2 regions of the Psychromonas saccharinae genome follow, and region 2 is predicted to be linked to the other one. Evidence: predicted binding sites of a transcription regulator. Region 2 holds the regulator's gene; the other holds the start of a gene.
What was found. The regulator FliA, encoded in region 2, starts transcription of late flagellar genes. The targets are predictions, from matches to a motif close to CTAAAGNTNNNNNNNNNNNNGCCGATA.

Region 1 (8,495 bases), 1.9 Mb from region 2:
CATGATGTAGATGATCTACGGTTTCGAGTCCGCTGTCGGTTAAATACCCACCATCTGGTTGGCTAATTAATCCTTTTTCAAATAGTGATTTTGCGGAATTTACGATTTCAGGGCTGGCATCATTATGAATTTTAATACCTTCTAATTGTGATTTTTGTGGGAACTTCGCTAATAATTTAATTTCGTCGAATAGTGTATCTTGGTAGTTTTTAATCATTATTATTCACCTTATTTAATAGACAGTTAAAATATATAATCATAATTTCCCTTGAAATTGCAAACACTAGTATTGGTGAATCAGGGCTGGATCATGGTATTGATAAAAACAGCTAAAAATTATGAAACCACTTCAAATTATCGCAAGCTATTTAACAATGATAAAATTTGTTGGCTATGCATTTTTGTAAAACGAATAAGCATCGCACTGGATGTTTGCATGAGTAACTGATTCTTGGCTAATGCTGCACTTTCGGCTGCGAAGTCAGTGTCTAAAATACGCGAACGTGACGCTTCGCTATTAATTGACATCGTTTCAAGGTGACTGATCGTATAGGCTAAACGGTTTTGTTGAGCACCGTAGCTTGCCCGTTCATTGGTTATCTGCTGTAACGCATTATCAATGATGTTAAGACTGTCAGAAACGCCTTCTGGATTTAATACATTAATATTTTTCTGGGTCGTTTTAAATCCAGTTTCTTCATTTAACCCTATTTTTGTTAACACATTAAGTTGTTCTGTTTGATTATCTAGGCCACCACTGATTGTTATCGCATTTTCTTCTGATTCAAAAGAGAGTGTGCCATGGTAATGTGTTGAACCGATTCCAGTTTGTAAAAGATTAGTTTCAGATTGTTCAATGCTAATATCTGCGCCAGAACGGGATGTTATCGATAATTCGCCTTGTTCTGTTTCACTTGCGATAATATCTGTATTAGCCAACTGTAAATTAATCTGTTCAATGATTTCATTTATATTTTGAGAGTTAGTTAGATCAATGTCGATATCGTTAATTTTAATACCTGTTGAACTACTTGGTGATTGAGTAAAATTAGGCGGTGGTAATACAATTTGATTAATGGCATGCACGGTTACATTTGTTTTATCAGATAATTGATTGAATGCATTGGCAATATCCGTCGCGCTGGAAATTGGTTGGTTAATATCTAGTGCATAACCATTAATCATTATTTGATCCGAATAAGTGATGGGATCTCCTGTCAAACTTACACCCTGTAACTTATTGATCGTTTCAGTTTGATGTAAACCTAATTGTGAATAATTTAAATCACCGATATCAAGTGTGATATTGCCTCCCTCAAGGCCAATATTAAAACCATGTTGACGTTCAGAAAATAATTTAATCCCATTAAATTGAGTTTGATTCATCATGTTTTCAATGCTGTTTGATAACATTGTTATTTCATTGGCTATTGCCATTCGGTTATCCTGAGAATTAGTATCGTTACCTGCTTGTACCGTCAGTTCTCGCATACGTTGCAATACATTCGTCGTTTCACCTAAGGTACCTTCGGCAACCTGCAATAAACTGATGCCGTCATTTGCATTACGAATAGATTGATTGTAACCACGAATTTGTGATGTCATTCCAGCGGTGATCGCAAGCCCCGCAGCATCATCACTTGCGCTATTCACACGTAATCCGGAGGATAGTCTTTGCATGCTCGTTGATGCATTACTCTGCGCTAAATTCAATTGCGTCATTGCAAACATTGGCATGCTGCTATTTAACTTGATGGGCATATTTTATCGATAATAATGTCCTGAATAATAACAAATAGGGAGATAATTAACTTATCGGCAGCGTGAAAAAAAACTTAATTATTGAAACGAGAAGTATAAAGGCTGATAAATGGATCAGGATTGGTAACCGTTAGGTATCTGAAATATAATCGTTTTTATATTGTTATTTAAAACATGGGGTAATAAGGTGTGAATCACAAAAATATATTCTCCTATTATAGAGATTGCTATAAAGAAGATAGTGCCGATCTTAACCTTTGGAATTTAAATAAATTAAAGCGCGCCGATCGTTTCATTTTACAGGGACAAGACGATTTAGGCTGTGGTTTTCTTTCTCGATTACCAATACCGGAAGCATTTGCAGAACCAATGATGAAGCAGGTTGAAATTTATCAACGTGAACGTGTTTTATTGTATGTGAGTTTTATGCTAGTCGGAAAACTTGATATAAAGGGAGAAGAAAAACAGGTTGTTTCACCTCTATTATATAACGAAGCGGTTATTGAGAAGGAGGCCGATTGCTATTACTTTTCGGTTAATAGTCAAACACCAGAGGTTAACGAATCTTTAGTCCAAGTCTTGATGCCTGAAGGTGACCGTCAGCCTAATATGGCGTATTCCGATCGTATTCAATCGCCTGCGTTATGGACCTCTTTTTTAAAGAATAGTCCATTGCAATTAGATTTATTATCTCTGCTTCGTTTTCCTAAACTATCGACATCATCTGACATTAAAAAAGCACTTAAAGCAAGTTCGCCGACACTTTTGCCCGTTTCAATGTTGGTATTTGTAGAACGTTCGGTTAGTAGCAGGGGCGTTATTCATGAGTTAGATGAAATAATTGAGGGTGAAAATTTCTCCAAGCCACTGCTGAATTTAGCCTCTGCTCAACACCAACAGAATCAGTCTATTCCTGTAAAATATGATTATTTGCCTGGTTTATTGTCTACTCCTCAAAAGAAAATTATTTCGATTGCGGCAAATGCCGACCTTGGTTGTGTTTCTGGACCGCCAGGCACAGGAAAAAGTTATACTATTGCTGCGGTTGCTGCAGAACATATGGCGAGGGGACAATCTGTACTTATCGTCGCAAATAATGATGTCGCGTTAGATGTTATCGCTGAAAAACTGGCAACTAACTTTGGTTTAAATGACGTTTCTTTACGAGCGGGTCAAAAAGCATTTTTAAAAAAATTAAAAAGTTATATAGCAGATTTACTGGCTGGATACTTGACCGAGGAGGAATTAAAAGAGCCTAAGGAAATTGAGTCTGAATTAAAGTTGCTTAATCACTCCCTTGGTTTGTTAGAAACCAAGTTTGTGAAGTTTTGCCATAAAGCAATTATCAGAGGGCAGCGTTTAAGACGTGTAGAGCAAAAAAATATGCAATGGTTAAAACGGTTTTATTTAGCTATCGCAGGAAGAGGAATACGCGAGTTATCTCAACATTGGCGAGCATTAGACGAAATAAATTTACAATTGATTAACCGTGAAGCATTAGCCAGTGATTACCTTAATATATTAAAAAATAAAAATTTACGGACATTTGTTGAATCAAACAGAAAATCACTTCAAGCATTTAATAAAGCTATTCGGAGTCGTACTTCTAAAAGGCAGTTTGAGTTATTTTCCGATATTGAATTTTCTGCATTACTGTCAGCGTTTCCTATCTGGCTAGTCAGCTTAAATACGTTATATCGCGTATTACCGCTTCAAAAAGAACTCTTTGATTTGGTTATTATTGATGAAGCAACTCAGTGCAATATTAGTAGCTGTATTCCCGCATTATATCGTGCTAAAAGAGCATTAATTGTTGGAGATACCAAACAGTTAAGACATTATTCATTTCTAGCCAAAAGTAAAGAATTACAATTAATGGCTAAAAATAATATTAGCGCTTCAGAAGAGGGGGTAATGAGTTATCGCGAGAATGCTATTTTAGATTTAACATTGAATGCCTTAAGTAGCCAAAAACAACTCGCGTTTTTGGATGAACATTTCCGAAGTAAACCGGAATTGATTCATTTTAGTAATCAGCAATTTTATCAAAATAAATTAAAAGTGATGCAGCATCGCCCCAGCACAAGTAGTGGTCATTTACATGTACATCGGATTAATGGTTTTCGTGATAAATTTGGCGTGAACCGAATAGAGGCAGGCGAAGTCATTGCGACTATTCAACGGATTATTAGTGAACAAATGACAGCCGGTATAGAGCATAGTATTGGTGTGATTTCTCCTTTTCGGAATCAAGCTGATTATATTGCAAAGGAAATTGCCATTACGTTTAGTGAATCAGTGATCACTCAATACAAAATAAGAGTCGCAACGCCCTATGGTTTTCAGGGCGAAGAGCGCGATATTATGCTTATATCATTTAGTCTCGATAATGAGTCAAAAAGGGCTGCAGCTTATCTCAATAAAGCGGATGTTTTTAATGTGGCCATAACACGTGCGCGCCAACAGCAATATCTCTTTATTTCTCTAAATGAAAAACAGTTACCAGAACATAACTTATTAAGACTGTATTTGAGTTCGATAAATACGTACCAAATTAATCATTCAATGTCGCCATCTATCGACGATTTCCAGCGATGTGTTACTGCAGATTTAAATAATCATAATATTGAAACATGGTTAGGGTATGCAATAGCAGGTATCGATATTGATGTTTTATGTTGTTATCAAGGCCAATATTTAGCATTGGATTTAATTGGTTATCCTGGGCCATGGGCTGATTATTTTGAATTTAATACCTATAAATTATTTAAACGAGCGGGGGTGGATGTGTTACCAATTAGTTATGGATTATGGGTGACGGATAAAGCCAGTTGCCTACGCGAGATTATGAATAAATTGAATATATCCATATAAGAAATTTACATAAAGTATAATATTTTCAAGGCATTATAAGTGTTATAAATAGCGTTTAAGTGTATGTTTAACGGTGCGTTTATTTATATAAGTTGATTAATCCTCGTGATAATTTTTATGTTTACGACTATGTCACTAAATTGATTAATGAAATTTGCAAACTTAAATTTCAGTCTCCCAACGAAAAATTAGAAAGCATCAGTATGAGTAATATTGATCATCCTAGTTTGTATGAAACGGCTAATTTATTCGTAAGGTGTGAATGGTAATAAATATGAAAAATAAGAAAATAGTGTTATCTGTGGTTATTGTTGCTCTTATTACATTAATATCAATGGCTTTATTTTTCGCCAATGAAAAAAATAAGAATGATGAGTATGTAAAAGCTATTGTAAAAGAAGCATTTTCAGATAACGAAGCGACAAGAAATAATGCAAAAGAAAAACTAGCATTATTAGCAAAAAATGGGAATCCTACTGCTCAATATCGTTATGGCGAAATCTTGTCTAGAGAAAACGATATGAAAAATTCTTTGTATTTTATTGAGTTAGCCTCTGAAGCCGGTGTATTAAAGTCAACTGAACTGTTAGGTATACTTTATTTAAAAAGTAAAAAAAATGAAGAACAATTAAAAGGGTTTAACTTATTAAACCAGACAGCAGAAAAAGGTTTATCGCTTAGTCAAGGTTATCTTGGAGGTTGCTTGCAGAATGGTCGATGTTCTCTGCCAAAAAATGAGTATTTAGCTTTTTATTGGCTTAGTTTAGCGGCTGAAAATGGTGAGACAGATGCTGGGTTTCGTTTAAAAATAGGGAAAATAAAAGAAGTAGAGATAAGTAGCCAAAGAACAAAAGAAGAAACTCAAAAAGTAATTTGTGAGATTGCCCCATCATCTAAAGATTGTATTCGATAACAATATTTTTTTATATTATAAGCCATCTAATTGGTGGTTTTTTATCACATATTAATAGCAGTCGAGATGAAAACGGTCAGTTTGATTAGTGCTACATTATAAGATCACCAATAATTATTAGACAATGCTTATTAAAGTAATAACGTGTTATAAAATATAGGGATATGCTAGGAAATATTTGTTAATTTATTTTATTTAAATAAAAGGACATATATGTTACATCTAATGAAATTGAAATTTATATATGGGTTTCTAATCGGTTTTTTTATTGTGTTAGTTATTTTAACAATGAAAAATTCTCCAACGGTTATGCCTGTACAAAGTTTATTATATAATTCATTCTTAGTCGGCACTGCTTGTGGTTTATTCTTTACTTTTATTCAATTGCTTTTTTGTATTATCTCAAATGTCGATGATGACGAGAGTTACGTGAATTCAAGTTCAAATAACTATATTGATGATAACTATGATGGTAGTGGTGATGGAATGAGCGATAATTAATCATAATTGTTAAGGCAATTATGGATATTTTACCTCTCACTGGGTTTGGTTGAGTATTATGTATTGATATGGATTTAAGCCTGTTATAAACAGTAAATAATTTGAGAAAAATTTAATCTATGAAAATAACAGATATTAGTATCGCAATTGTAAAAAATACGGACAAACAATTTTTAATTAGCTTACGCGCTAAAGATGCTCATCAAGGTGGGAAATGGGAGTTTCCAGGCGGTAAAGTTGAACAGGGTGAACAACCAGAACAGGCGATGTGCCGAGAGTTACTTGAAGAGGTCGGAATAACCGCCATTGATTATCAATTGTTAGAAACCAAGTTTTTTGATTATGGAGATGCGGCCCTTAATTTACATTTTTATTTAGTAGCTGGTTTTACCGGTATTGCGCAAGGTAAGGAAGGCCAGCCTATTAAATGGGTGAGTAGAGAAGGGTTAGCTGACTATGATTTTCCTAAGGCAAATCAAAGTGTTATTGATATCCTTTAATTCTCTTCGCGTATGCGCATAAAGCTGGCAAATCGCGGTACATTATTTTTGGTTTTACCAATATATTGATAAGTGATAGTTGAGCCAATAGCAGGGGGATTTTCACGCTCATGATCGCTAAATCCAGTGCCTATTTTGAAGATAATACCATCTGTTGTTTTCACTCGTAATGCTCCGAGTCGTGCTGCATTTCGCCCTTTACCGGGAAGATGTGCAAGTACAATGGCTTCTGCATCTTGATATTTTTTTAGTTTCATTAAATCTTTGCTGCGTTTAGCCTGATAATACGCTTCTCCTCGGTGTAACATTAACCCTTCTCCACCCTCCTTGAGTATCGTCTCTAATAACGCTTGTAGCTGAGAATTATTGGTTACTTTTTGTTGGGGAATCATTTGTAAATAAGGGGAGTCGGTTTGATTAACAATATTTTTCATTTGTCGAATACGTTCACTAAAAGTATCTTTCGACGCAGGCATATCAAAGATCATAAAAGTGATTTTTTGCCAATCCTGTTCGCTGGCATTGAATTGGCGAACGATACCAGAAACGAGTTCAAATTGTTCGCGACCAATCCATAACTCACCATCCAGTGGAATGTCGGGAAAGTGTTGCGTAAACCATTTAGGCGCATTGAAAATATTACCTTGACGAGAAATAAGGTTGGTACCATTCCAATAACCGCGCACACCATCAAGTTTTTCACTGATCCAATATTGCTGAATATCAATATCATCTTTATAAATACTCGCAAGTTGAATGTTGGGCGGGGCTGCTGCTTGGCTGAGCGATGAAAAGGCAAATAAAATAACGAAGATAAAATAAAAGCGCATAAAAAAACCTCCTAAATAAAAGTGTAAGTTTAGGAGGCTTTAGGTAATTTGGTAGGTTTGTTTATTTATTCAACAAATCGCATTGAAAGATCAACTGCTTGGACGTGTTTAGTGAGTGCGCCAACGGAAATGTAATCAACGCCTGTTTGTGCATAACTAAGGATAGTCTGGCTGTTAACGTTGCCCGACACTTCAAGCGCTGCTGTTTTATTTCTTTCATTATTGATTGCAACGGCTTCAACCATCATTGGAATGGTAAAGTTATCAAGCATAATACGTTGCGCACCAGCTTCTAATGCTGCTTTTAATTCAGTGATACTTTCAACTTCAACTTCAACCCATCGTTCCGGATGCTGTTGATTTGCGATTGCAACTGCCTGAGCAATGCCGCCGCAAGCAAGAATATGATTTTCTTTGATTAAATAGGCATCGTATAAACCAATGCGGTGATTATGACCACCACCACATAACACTGCATATTTAGAAGCGTTACGTAAGCCTGGTAAGGTCTTCCGTGTATCAAGCAGCTTACAATTAGTGCTGGATATTAAGTCCATATATGCTTTAACTTTTGTGGAAATACCCGATAAGGTCTGAATAAAATTAAGTGCAGTGCGTTCCCCTGTTAGTAAGGTTCGCGCAGGGCCTTCTAAGGTAAATAACGTATCGTTTGGTTTAATAATATCACCGTCTTTTACTGACCAAGTGATGGTGACATCATCTCCTAGTTGACGAAATACCTCTTCGGTCCATTCCTTTCCACAAAATACGGCATCTTCTCGAGTAATAACCATCGCTTTTGCTTGTTTACCTTCGGGAATTAAATGTGCTGTAATATCGCCTTCGGTAGCGGATAATCCATTTAAATCTTCGTGTAATGCTATTTTAACACTCTGTGTAATTTCGTCTTGAACCATGATGTTTTCCAGAAAAACGATGAAAAAGTAGATATTACCTGCAATGACTTGTGAATAGCAATGATCTCTAGCGTGAACTCTTATAAAATAGGGCCAATAATAAAGTAGAGGCATGTATGACATTGATAATTGGTTTAACCGGTGGTATTGGTTCCGGTAAGTCAACGGTATCTCGTTATTTTTCGGCATTGAAAGTCGA
Region 2 (8,495 bases):
GCAAACACTAAGCTTTTTACCTCGTTTAATTATGACATTAGTCGCTTTAGCGTTTGGCGCTCATTGGGGAATGAATAAATTGATGGAGTTTTTCATCAGCATGATTGACCAAATCCCACAAGTAGTTGGCTAATGGTTTTCTCTGCGGATTTAATCCTTAATTTATTGGCGACTTATTTATGGGCCTTTGCTCGTATCGCGGCCATGTTAATGGTGATGGTGGTGGTTGGTTCGAGAACCACACCAACTCGAATCCGCCTTTTTTATGCCCTATCTATTACCTTTGCTGTATTACCTGTTATTCCTGCTGCCCCCGTCAACATTGAATTATTTTCTTTTGCTGGTGTGCTTGTGCTTTTACAGCAAATTTTGATTGGTATTGCGATTGGTAGTATTTCAGTCTTTGTTGTACAAACATTTGTTGTTGCAGGACAAATTATTGCAATGCAAACAAGCTTAGGGTTTGCATCCATGGCGGATCCCAGTAATGGCCAGTCATCTCCCGTTGTCGGTCAGTTTTATGTGCTATTAGTGACATTATTATTCTTAACATTCGATGGTCATTTACTAATGATTGAAATGATTATTCGTAGTTTTGAAACATTACCTGTTTCGATGAATGGTTTATTAGCGGCTGATTATCATCAATTAGCGAGCTGGTTTTCGATTATGTTTAGTGCGGCTCTTGCTTTTTCAGTCGCATCAATGGTAGCAATGTTATTGGTTAATTTGTCCTTTGGTATAATGACAAAGGCTGCACCGCAGTTAAATATATTCAGTTTAGGTTTTTCGGTGAGCATGGTGTTTGGCTTGTTTGTGCTATGGTTAACGTTAATTAATGTACCTACTCATTTTGAAAATCAATGGATGCGCGGTATCAATATGATGTGTGAAATATTAAATAATGTGTGTGAGAACCCCTAGCGTATTTTGATTTTAGGAGTCTGAACGATGGCTGAAAATGAAAATGGAACAGAGCGTTCCGAAGAAGCCACCCCCGAACGGCTTAAAAAGTCCAAAGAAAAAGGCCAGGTTGCTCGGTCTAAGGAATTGGCGACTGCCTCTGTTTTAATTTCTGCTGCTTTTTCATTTTTAGTTTTTGGCGATAGATTGGCCTATGAATTATCTTTGTTAATGAAAGCTTCTTTTACCTTTGAACGTGCTTCTATTTTTAATCCTGAACAAATGTGGTTAGACCTTTCTCGCAGTGTGAGTGGTTTAGGCATGCCTATGTTTACTATCTTACTGATGTTATTTGTTATTTCGATTCTTGGTAGCTCCTTATTAGGCGGGGTATTATTTAGTACTAAGGCGATGATGCCCAAATGGAGTCGGTTAAGTCCTGCTGCTGGATTGAAGCGTATGCTTGGAATGCAGGCTTGGGTTGAATTATTGAAATCGATATTAAAAGTTCTTGTTGTCGTCGGTGTTGCTTGGTGGATATTTGGTGCTACTTTTGATCACATATTAAAATTATCCGTCACGCCTTTACCGGGTAGTGTATTTGAAGCGTTAGATATGATCACTTGGATGTTTATTTTCTTATGTTGTTCATTGCTAGTTATTGTTGCCGTTGATGTGCCATATCAAATTCATAAACATTCACAAGAATTGAAAATGACCAAACAAGAAGTCAAAGATGAATTTAGGAATTCCGAGGGGAAACCCGAAGTTAAGCAACGAATAAGACAACTGCAATACGAGGCTTCTCAACGTAAAATGATGGGCGATGTCCCAGATGCTGACGTTATCGTAACGAACCCAACTCACTACTCCGTTGCCCTAAAATATGAGCAGAATGGTAATCGAGCCCCCTATGTTGTTGCAAAAGGTGTCGATTTTATGGCGCTCAAAATTCGAGAGGTTGCACGTGAATATGAAGTGCCAGTGATGCAGTCACCGCCATTATGCCGTGCTATTTATCATACTACCGAAATAGATGGAGAAATTCCTGAAGAATTATTTGCTTCGGTCGCACAGGTTCTCGCCTATATTTATCAATTGGAACAGTTTCGTAAGGGGCGTTCAAGTCGCCCTAAAACTCTGCCTGATGATTTAAATATTCCTGAAGGATTTCAGTACAATGATTAATAAATAGTCATAATAAATAAATGTTTAGGAAAATAATTACAAAATAGTGTCGATGGCACTACTATCCTTATAGTTAATATAGGCACCCCTAAATTTTTATGGCATCATTAATTATTAGCATACTTATCAAATTGACATAGGTTATTCATATCAAAACACTATTTAACTCAATCTGGCAAAACAAATCAAAACTGGGTTCAGGGTTAGGTACTCCTGTTCTTGTTTTAGCTGCATTAGGCATGGTTATTTTACCTATGCCGACGGTGCTGTTAGATATGCTGTTTACCTTTAATATTGCGTTGGCTTTAGTGGTGTTATTAGTTTCTGTTTACACTAAAAAACCCTTAGATTTTGCTGCTTTTCCTAGTGTTCTTTTAATCGCTACGTTATTACGTTTAGCGCTTAATGTTGCGTCAACGCGAATTGTTTTACTTGAAGGTCATCAAGGTGGTTCAGCTGCTGGTAATGTAATTGAAGCTTTTGGCTCGGTTGTTATTGGTGGTAATTTAGCCGTTGGGTTAATTGTTTTCCTTATTCTAATGATCATAAACTTTGTTGTTGTAACTAAAGGTGCGGGTCGTATCTCAGAAGTTAGTGCTCGCTTTACTTTGGATGCAATGCCAGGTAAACAAATGGCGATTGATGCCGATTTAAATGCTGGTTTGATTGATCAAGAGCAAGCCCGTACACGTCGAGAAGAAGTCACTATGGAAGCTGACTTCTATGGTTCTATGGATGGTGCCAGTAAATTTGTAAAGGGTGATGCAATTGCCGGCATAATGATTCTGTTCATTAACATTATTGGCGGCTTTATCATCGGTATGATGCAATACGATCTTTCCTTAGCTGAAGCGGCCAAAATTTATACTCTATTAACGATTGGTGATGGTTTGGTCGCGCAAATACCTTCATTACTATTATCGATCGCAGCAGCAATTACCGTAACGCGAGAAAATACAGAAGCGGATATGGGCGGACGAATGCTGGGTCAAATGTTTGACAACCCTAAAGCATTGATGATCACATCTGTATTACTTTTGATTATGGGCATTGTACCTGGCATGCCTCATATCGCTTTTTTGACACTCGGGGGGATTTCTGCCGGTGGTGCATATTGGCAATTAAGTCGTCAACAGGCTAAATCATCTACTGAATTACAAGCGCAAGAAGCCGAGGCAACGGCTGAGCCATCAGAGGCAAAAGAATTAGGCTGGGATGATGTTCGTAGTGTCGATACTATTGGCCTTGAGGTTGGGTACCGATTAATTCCTTTAGTAGATAAAAGCCAAGGCGGTGAATTATTAGATCGTATTAAAGGTGTGCGTAAGAAACTTTCTCAAGAAATGGGCTTTTTAGTGCCAGCGGTACATATTCGGGATAATTTAGATCTACCACCAAATCATTACAGTATCTCATTAATGGGAGTGGGGTGTGGTCATGCTGATATATATCACGATAAAGAAATGGCGATTAATCCAGGGCAAGTTTTTGGCCCCATTGAAGGGGTGACGGGTATCGACCCCGCATTTGGCTTAGAAGCAGTGTGGATTGATGAGGTGCAGCGTGAGCAAGCACAAGCATTAGGCTATACCGTTGTCGATACGGCGACGGTTGTGGCAACCCATTTAAGTCAAATATTGAGTAATAATGCAGCGCAACTTTTGGGGCACGAAGAAGCACAAAGTTTGCTTGATTTATTAGCCAAGAGACACCCTAAATTAGTTGAGGGGGTAGTACCAGAGATACTTTCATTAAGCTGTGTTGTTAAAGTTTTACAAGGTTTATTAAATGAAAATGTTGCAGTTAGAGATATTCGTACTATTGTTCAAACATTAGTTGATTACGGACCTCGCAGTCAGGACCCCGAAGTATTAACCGCAGCGTGTCGAATTGCATTAAAACGTATGATTGTTCAAGAAATTGTAGGAAATGATCCTGAATTACCTGTTATTACTCTTTCTAGTGAGTTGGAACAGATATTGCATAAATCTATGCAGGCTGGAGGAAATGATGGTGCAGGTATTGAACCTGGATTAGCGGAAAGAATTCAGGCGTCGTTGGTGGAAGCGTCACAACAACAAGAGTTACAAGGACAAGCTTCTGTATTACTCACATCAGGTGTGTTGCGTAGTACCTTAGCAAAATTTGTAAAACATACAATTCCAAGCTTACACGTACTTTCATATCAGGAAATACCTGATGATAAGCAAATTAAAATAATTAGCTCAATAGGGCAGTAATTGGTTGTAATAAATGAAAATTAAACGTTTTTTTGCAAAAGATATGCGTACTGCGATGACCGAGGTTAAGGATGTACTTGGCCCTGACGCTGTGATCATGTCTAATAAAAAAGTGGTAGGCGGCATTGAAATAGTTGCAGCTGTTGATTACCAAGGTGAAAAAGCAGAGTCTCAGAAAAAACAACAAAGTGATGATTTATTTGCTGGGCTAGCCGATGATAACGTCCAGCTTTCTACCGATACTAAACAAAAAACAAAAGCTCCAATTAAAGCACAAAAAAGTAACCGTCCTGGTTTTAAAGAAAGCGGTGAAGATTTTGCTAAATCACTCAATTCATTTTTTGGTAAAGTAAATGCTCAACAAGCAAAACAGAATAATAAACCGAGTGAGTTTAACAAAAACAATAACGAAGACCGTTTCTCTCCTTTAACCAATCAGCAAAATAAGTTAGATGGTGGTTTTAACCAACCAAAGACATTAAGCGAACAACAACATTGGTCACATGAAAATGGGCGACAACAACCGTTAACTAATAATCGCCGCAGCAGTAGCTCGACCAAAAATACGAGCAATAAAGAAATAGCTCAAATTAGTGCAGAAGTTGCCTCGTTACGTAAATTATTAGAGCATCAAGTGTCTGGATTGATGTGGCAAGAAATGGAGCGGAAAGAGCCGGTTAGAGCAATGGTAATCAAATGGTTAAGTTCTGCTGGTTTTTCCGATGATATGGCCGATCAATTAGCCGGTTATATTCCTGAGGATGCATCATCTGCTGAAGTGCAAGAATACATTCAAACCTTATTACAAGATAAAGTTTTTATTGGTAATAATGATATTCTATTACAGGGTGGCGCTATTGCATTACTTGGTCCAACTGGGGTTGGTAAAACGACAACAATTGCAAAACTTGCTGCACAATTTGCAATGAAATATGGTGCAGATCAGGTTGCTTTAATTACTACCGATACTTATCGAATTGGTGCACATGAACAATTAGCCACCTACGGAAAAATTATGGGCTGTAGTGTGCGTGTTGCGAAAGATGCAGATGAGCTATCGGAAATATTGTATCAATTTAGAGAAAAACGTTTAGTACTTATTGATACCGCAGGTATGGGACAGCGTGATGTTCGATTATCAGAACAATTAGATACACTAATGCGCAATAGTCGAGTTAATATTCAAAGTTATTTGGTTATTTCATCGACTTCGCAACGTCGAGTGATTGAAGAGGCGTTAGAGCACTTTAAAAGAATTGCACTTTCAGGTTGCATCTTAACAAAGGTAGATGAAAGTATTGGATTGGGTGAAGTACTTAGTGTCACTATGCAACATGCTTTGCCTATTACTTATGTTACCACCGGACAACGTGTTCCGGAGGATATCGAAATAGCAAATACAGATAATATAATTGGTAGCACGTTGAATATAATGAGTAAATTATTTGAACAACAGCACCAATGGTTTAGTAGCTTTGATAATGAATGAGCTTTAGTTACATTAAATTAATAATTTTAGATAATGAGTAATATGATGATTTCAGATCAAGCAAGTGGCTTAAGAAGATATAAAAACAACCGCGTGAAAGTTGTAGCGATCACTGGTGGTAAAGGTGGGGTTGGGAAAACTAATGTCACCCTCAATATGGCTGTTTCGCTTGCTCAATTAGGTAAGAGAGTGCTAGTGCTTGATGCCGATTTAGGGCTAGCTAATGTCGATGTATTATTAGGGCTTCGAGTTACTAAAAATTTATCACATGTGTTAACCGGTGAATGTACTTTGGATGAAGTCATTGTTGAAGGACCTGAAGGCATTATGATTGTTCCTGCAACTTCGGGGACTCAGTCGATGGTTGAATTAACGGACGTTGAACATGCAGGGTTAATTCAGGCGTTTAGCTCCTTACAGACTCCCATTGATATGTTGCTTATTGATACTGCTGCTGGTATCTCAAATATGGTCGTGAGTTTTGCACAGGCCGCGCAAGACGTCTTAATGGTTGTTTGTGATGAACCAACGTCGATTACCGATGCTTACGCATTAATAAAAATTCTCAGTAAGCAAAATGGCGTTTATCGCTTTAAAATCGTGGCGAATATGGTGCGAAGTTTACGAGAAGGGCAGGATTTATTTACTAAGCTGACACGAGTTACAGATCGCTTTTTAGATGCATCTTTAGAGTTAGTTGCGTGTATTCCATTTGATGCCAATGTTCGCCAGGCAGTTAAAAAACAACGGCTTGTTGTTGATGCGTTTCCAAAAACACCGGCTTCATTGGCATTTAAAGCATTAGCGAATAGAGCCTGCGATTGGCCAATACCTCATCAACCGGGTGGCCATTTAGAATTTTTTATTGAAAAATTATTGTTAAACGATACTGATGAGATAAGAGAGTTGCTATAAGTGATAAAAGCGCAAGGTTATTATAATAATACCGCTGATCTGATTGAGCGTCATACTCAGTTAGTGAATAAAATAGCGTATCATTTACTTGCTCGATTACCAGCTAGTGTGTTGGTTGATGATTTAATTCAATCTGGAATGATTGGGTTATTAGAAGCAGCAAGGAATTTTGATAGTAGCAAAGGGGCGAGTTTTGAAACCTTTGCGGGTATTCGTATTCGTGGTGCAATGTTAGATGAAATGCGTCGCGGTGATTGGGTACCTCGTTCTGTTCATAAAAATAGTCGTAGTATTGCTATGGCTATTTCTGAAGTTGAAAAAATGACAGGGCGTGATGCTAAAGAAGCCGAAATAGCGGATCAATTAGGTGTTGGCTTGCTTGAATATCAGCAAATGCTAAGAGATGTAAACTGTGCCAAACTTGTTGCTTATGAAGATCTTAATGGCTCAGAGGATGCAATGAATACTGATTCTGCACCACAGGATTGTATTTTTCATGAAGTGAGTGAGGCGCAGTTTTCAGATAAACTTGTCAGTATGATCAAGCAGCTTCCTGAACGAGAAGCACTTGTTTTATCGTTGTATTATGATGAAGAATTAAACTTAAAAGAGATTGGTTTAGTGCTTGAAGTGAGTGAATCACGTGTGAGTCAAATTCATAGCCAGGCATTACATCGATTAAAAGCAAAGGCTCAGGCTGCTTAATACTCGGCTGTAATTTTTGCTAGTCAGTAAAGATTTGAGATGAATTTTTTGGATAAAAAAGAGATGAGTCATAGTTACGTTAATAAGCTTGTCTTTTTTGTTGTTTGTTTATTTATTTATAACTAAATTTATTGAAAGTAAATAAATTAAAATTTTATTAGGGGATTGTTTTGGATAGAAATATGAAAATTTTGATTGTTGATGATTTTTCAACAATGAGAAGAATTATTAAAAACTTATTACGTGATCTTGGTTTCACTAATACTTTTGAAGCGGATGATGGCAATACTGCATTACCGATGCTTAAAGAAGGTGACTTTGAATTCGTTGTAACTGATTGGAATATGCCAATCATGCAAGGAATAGATCTACTAAAAGAGATCCGTAAAGACCCTGAATTAAAGCATTTACCTGTATTAATGGTAACTGCAGAAGCAAAACGTGATCAAATCATTGAAGCTGCTCAAGCTGGTGTTAATGGATACATTGTTAAGCCTTTTACAGCGGGAACATTAAAAGAGAAATTAGATAAAGTTTTCGAACGTCTAGCTTAACAAGGAGAGATAAATGGCAAATGAATTAGTGCCACTACTATCTCTTTCAGAAGCTAAAGCGTTGGTCACTCATTTAGAAAACAATGAAGTCAATGCTGCAAATGAAATTATAGAAAGTGCTAGCAACATAAAAAATAATGAAGATAACGGTATGTTTTCTCAAGTTGGTGAGTTAACGCGTGAGCTACATGATGCATTGGTAAGTTTTCAAAGTGATACTCGCTTAATTGATATGACCGGGCATGATTTACCGGATGCAAAGGATCGTCTCAATTATGTGATCGAAATGACCGATAATGCTGCTAATAAAACTATGGATGCGGTCGATACATGTTTACCTGTTGCAGATAAATTAATTGCAGATCTTGAATCCGTTATGCCTAATTGGCAAAAATTAATGGGAAGAGATTTACCATTAAATGAATTTAAAGAGCTTTGTCATCAACTCGATAACATGCTGCTAGAGTCAAACAAAAGTGCCTTAACATTAAGGACATCGCT

Region 1: the regulator FliA is predicted to act here: its motif matches at 1,814-1,840, upstream of ACR30L_RS13920 (flagellin).

What each region holds. Positions count from the first base shown of each region.
Region 1 is NZ_CP195153.1:3,115,010-3,123,504, reverse strand. Features, by position in the region: gene ACR30L_RS13925 (TIGR02647 family protein) at 1-217, opposite strand, end outside; gene ACR30L_RS13920 (flagellin) at 355-1,761, opposite strand; gene ACR30L_RS13915 (DEAD/DEAH box helicase) at 1,951-4,635, shown strand; gene ACR30L_RS13910 (hypothetical protein) at 4,910-5,548, shown strand; gene ACR30L_RS13905 (hypothetical protein) at 5,837-6,049, shown strand; gene mutT (8-oxo-dGTP diphosphatase MutT) at 6,169-6,549, shown strand; gene ACR30L_RS13895 (DNA ligase) at 6,546-7,379, opposite strand; gene nadC (carboxylating nicotinate-nucleotide diphosphorylase) at 7,445-8,296, opposite strand; gene coaE (dephospho-CoA kinase) at 8,413-8,495, shown strand, end outside.
Region 2 is NZ_CP195153.1:1,259,857-1,268,351, forward strand. Features, by position in the region: gene fliQ (flagellar biosynthesis protein FliQ) at 1-133, shown strand, start outside; gene fliR (flagellar biosynthetic protein FliR) at 133-924, shown strand; gene flhB (flagellar biosynthesis protein FlhB) at 952-2,091, shown strand; gene flhA (flagellar biosynthesis protein FlhA) at 2,235-4,331, shown strand; gene flhF (flagellar biosynthesis protein FlhF) at 4,345-5,820, shown strand; gene ACR30L_RS05615 (MinD/ParA family protein) at 5,866-6,735, shown strand; gene ACR30L_RS05620 (RNA polymerase sigma factor FliA) at 6,736-7,440, shown strand; gene cheY (chemotaxis response regulator CheY) at 7,611-7,994, shown strand; gene ACR30L_RS05630 (protein phosphatase CheZ) at 8,008-8,495, shown strand, end outside.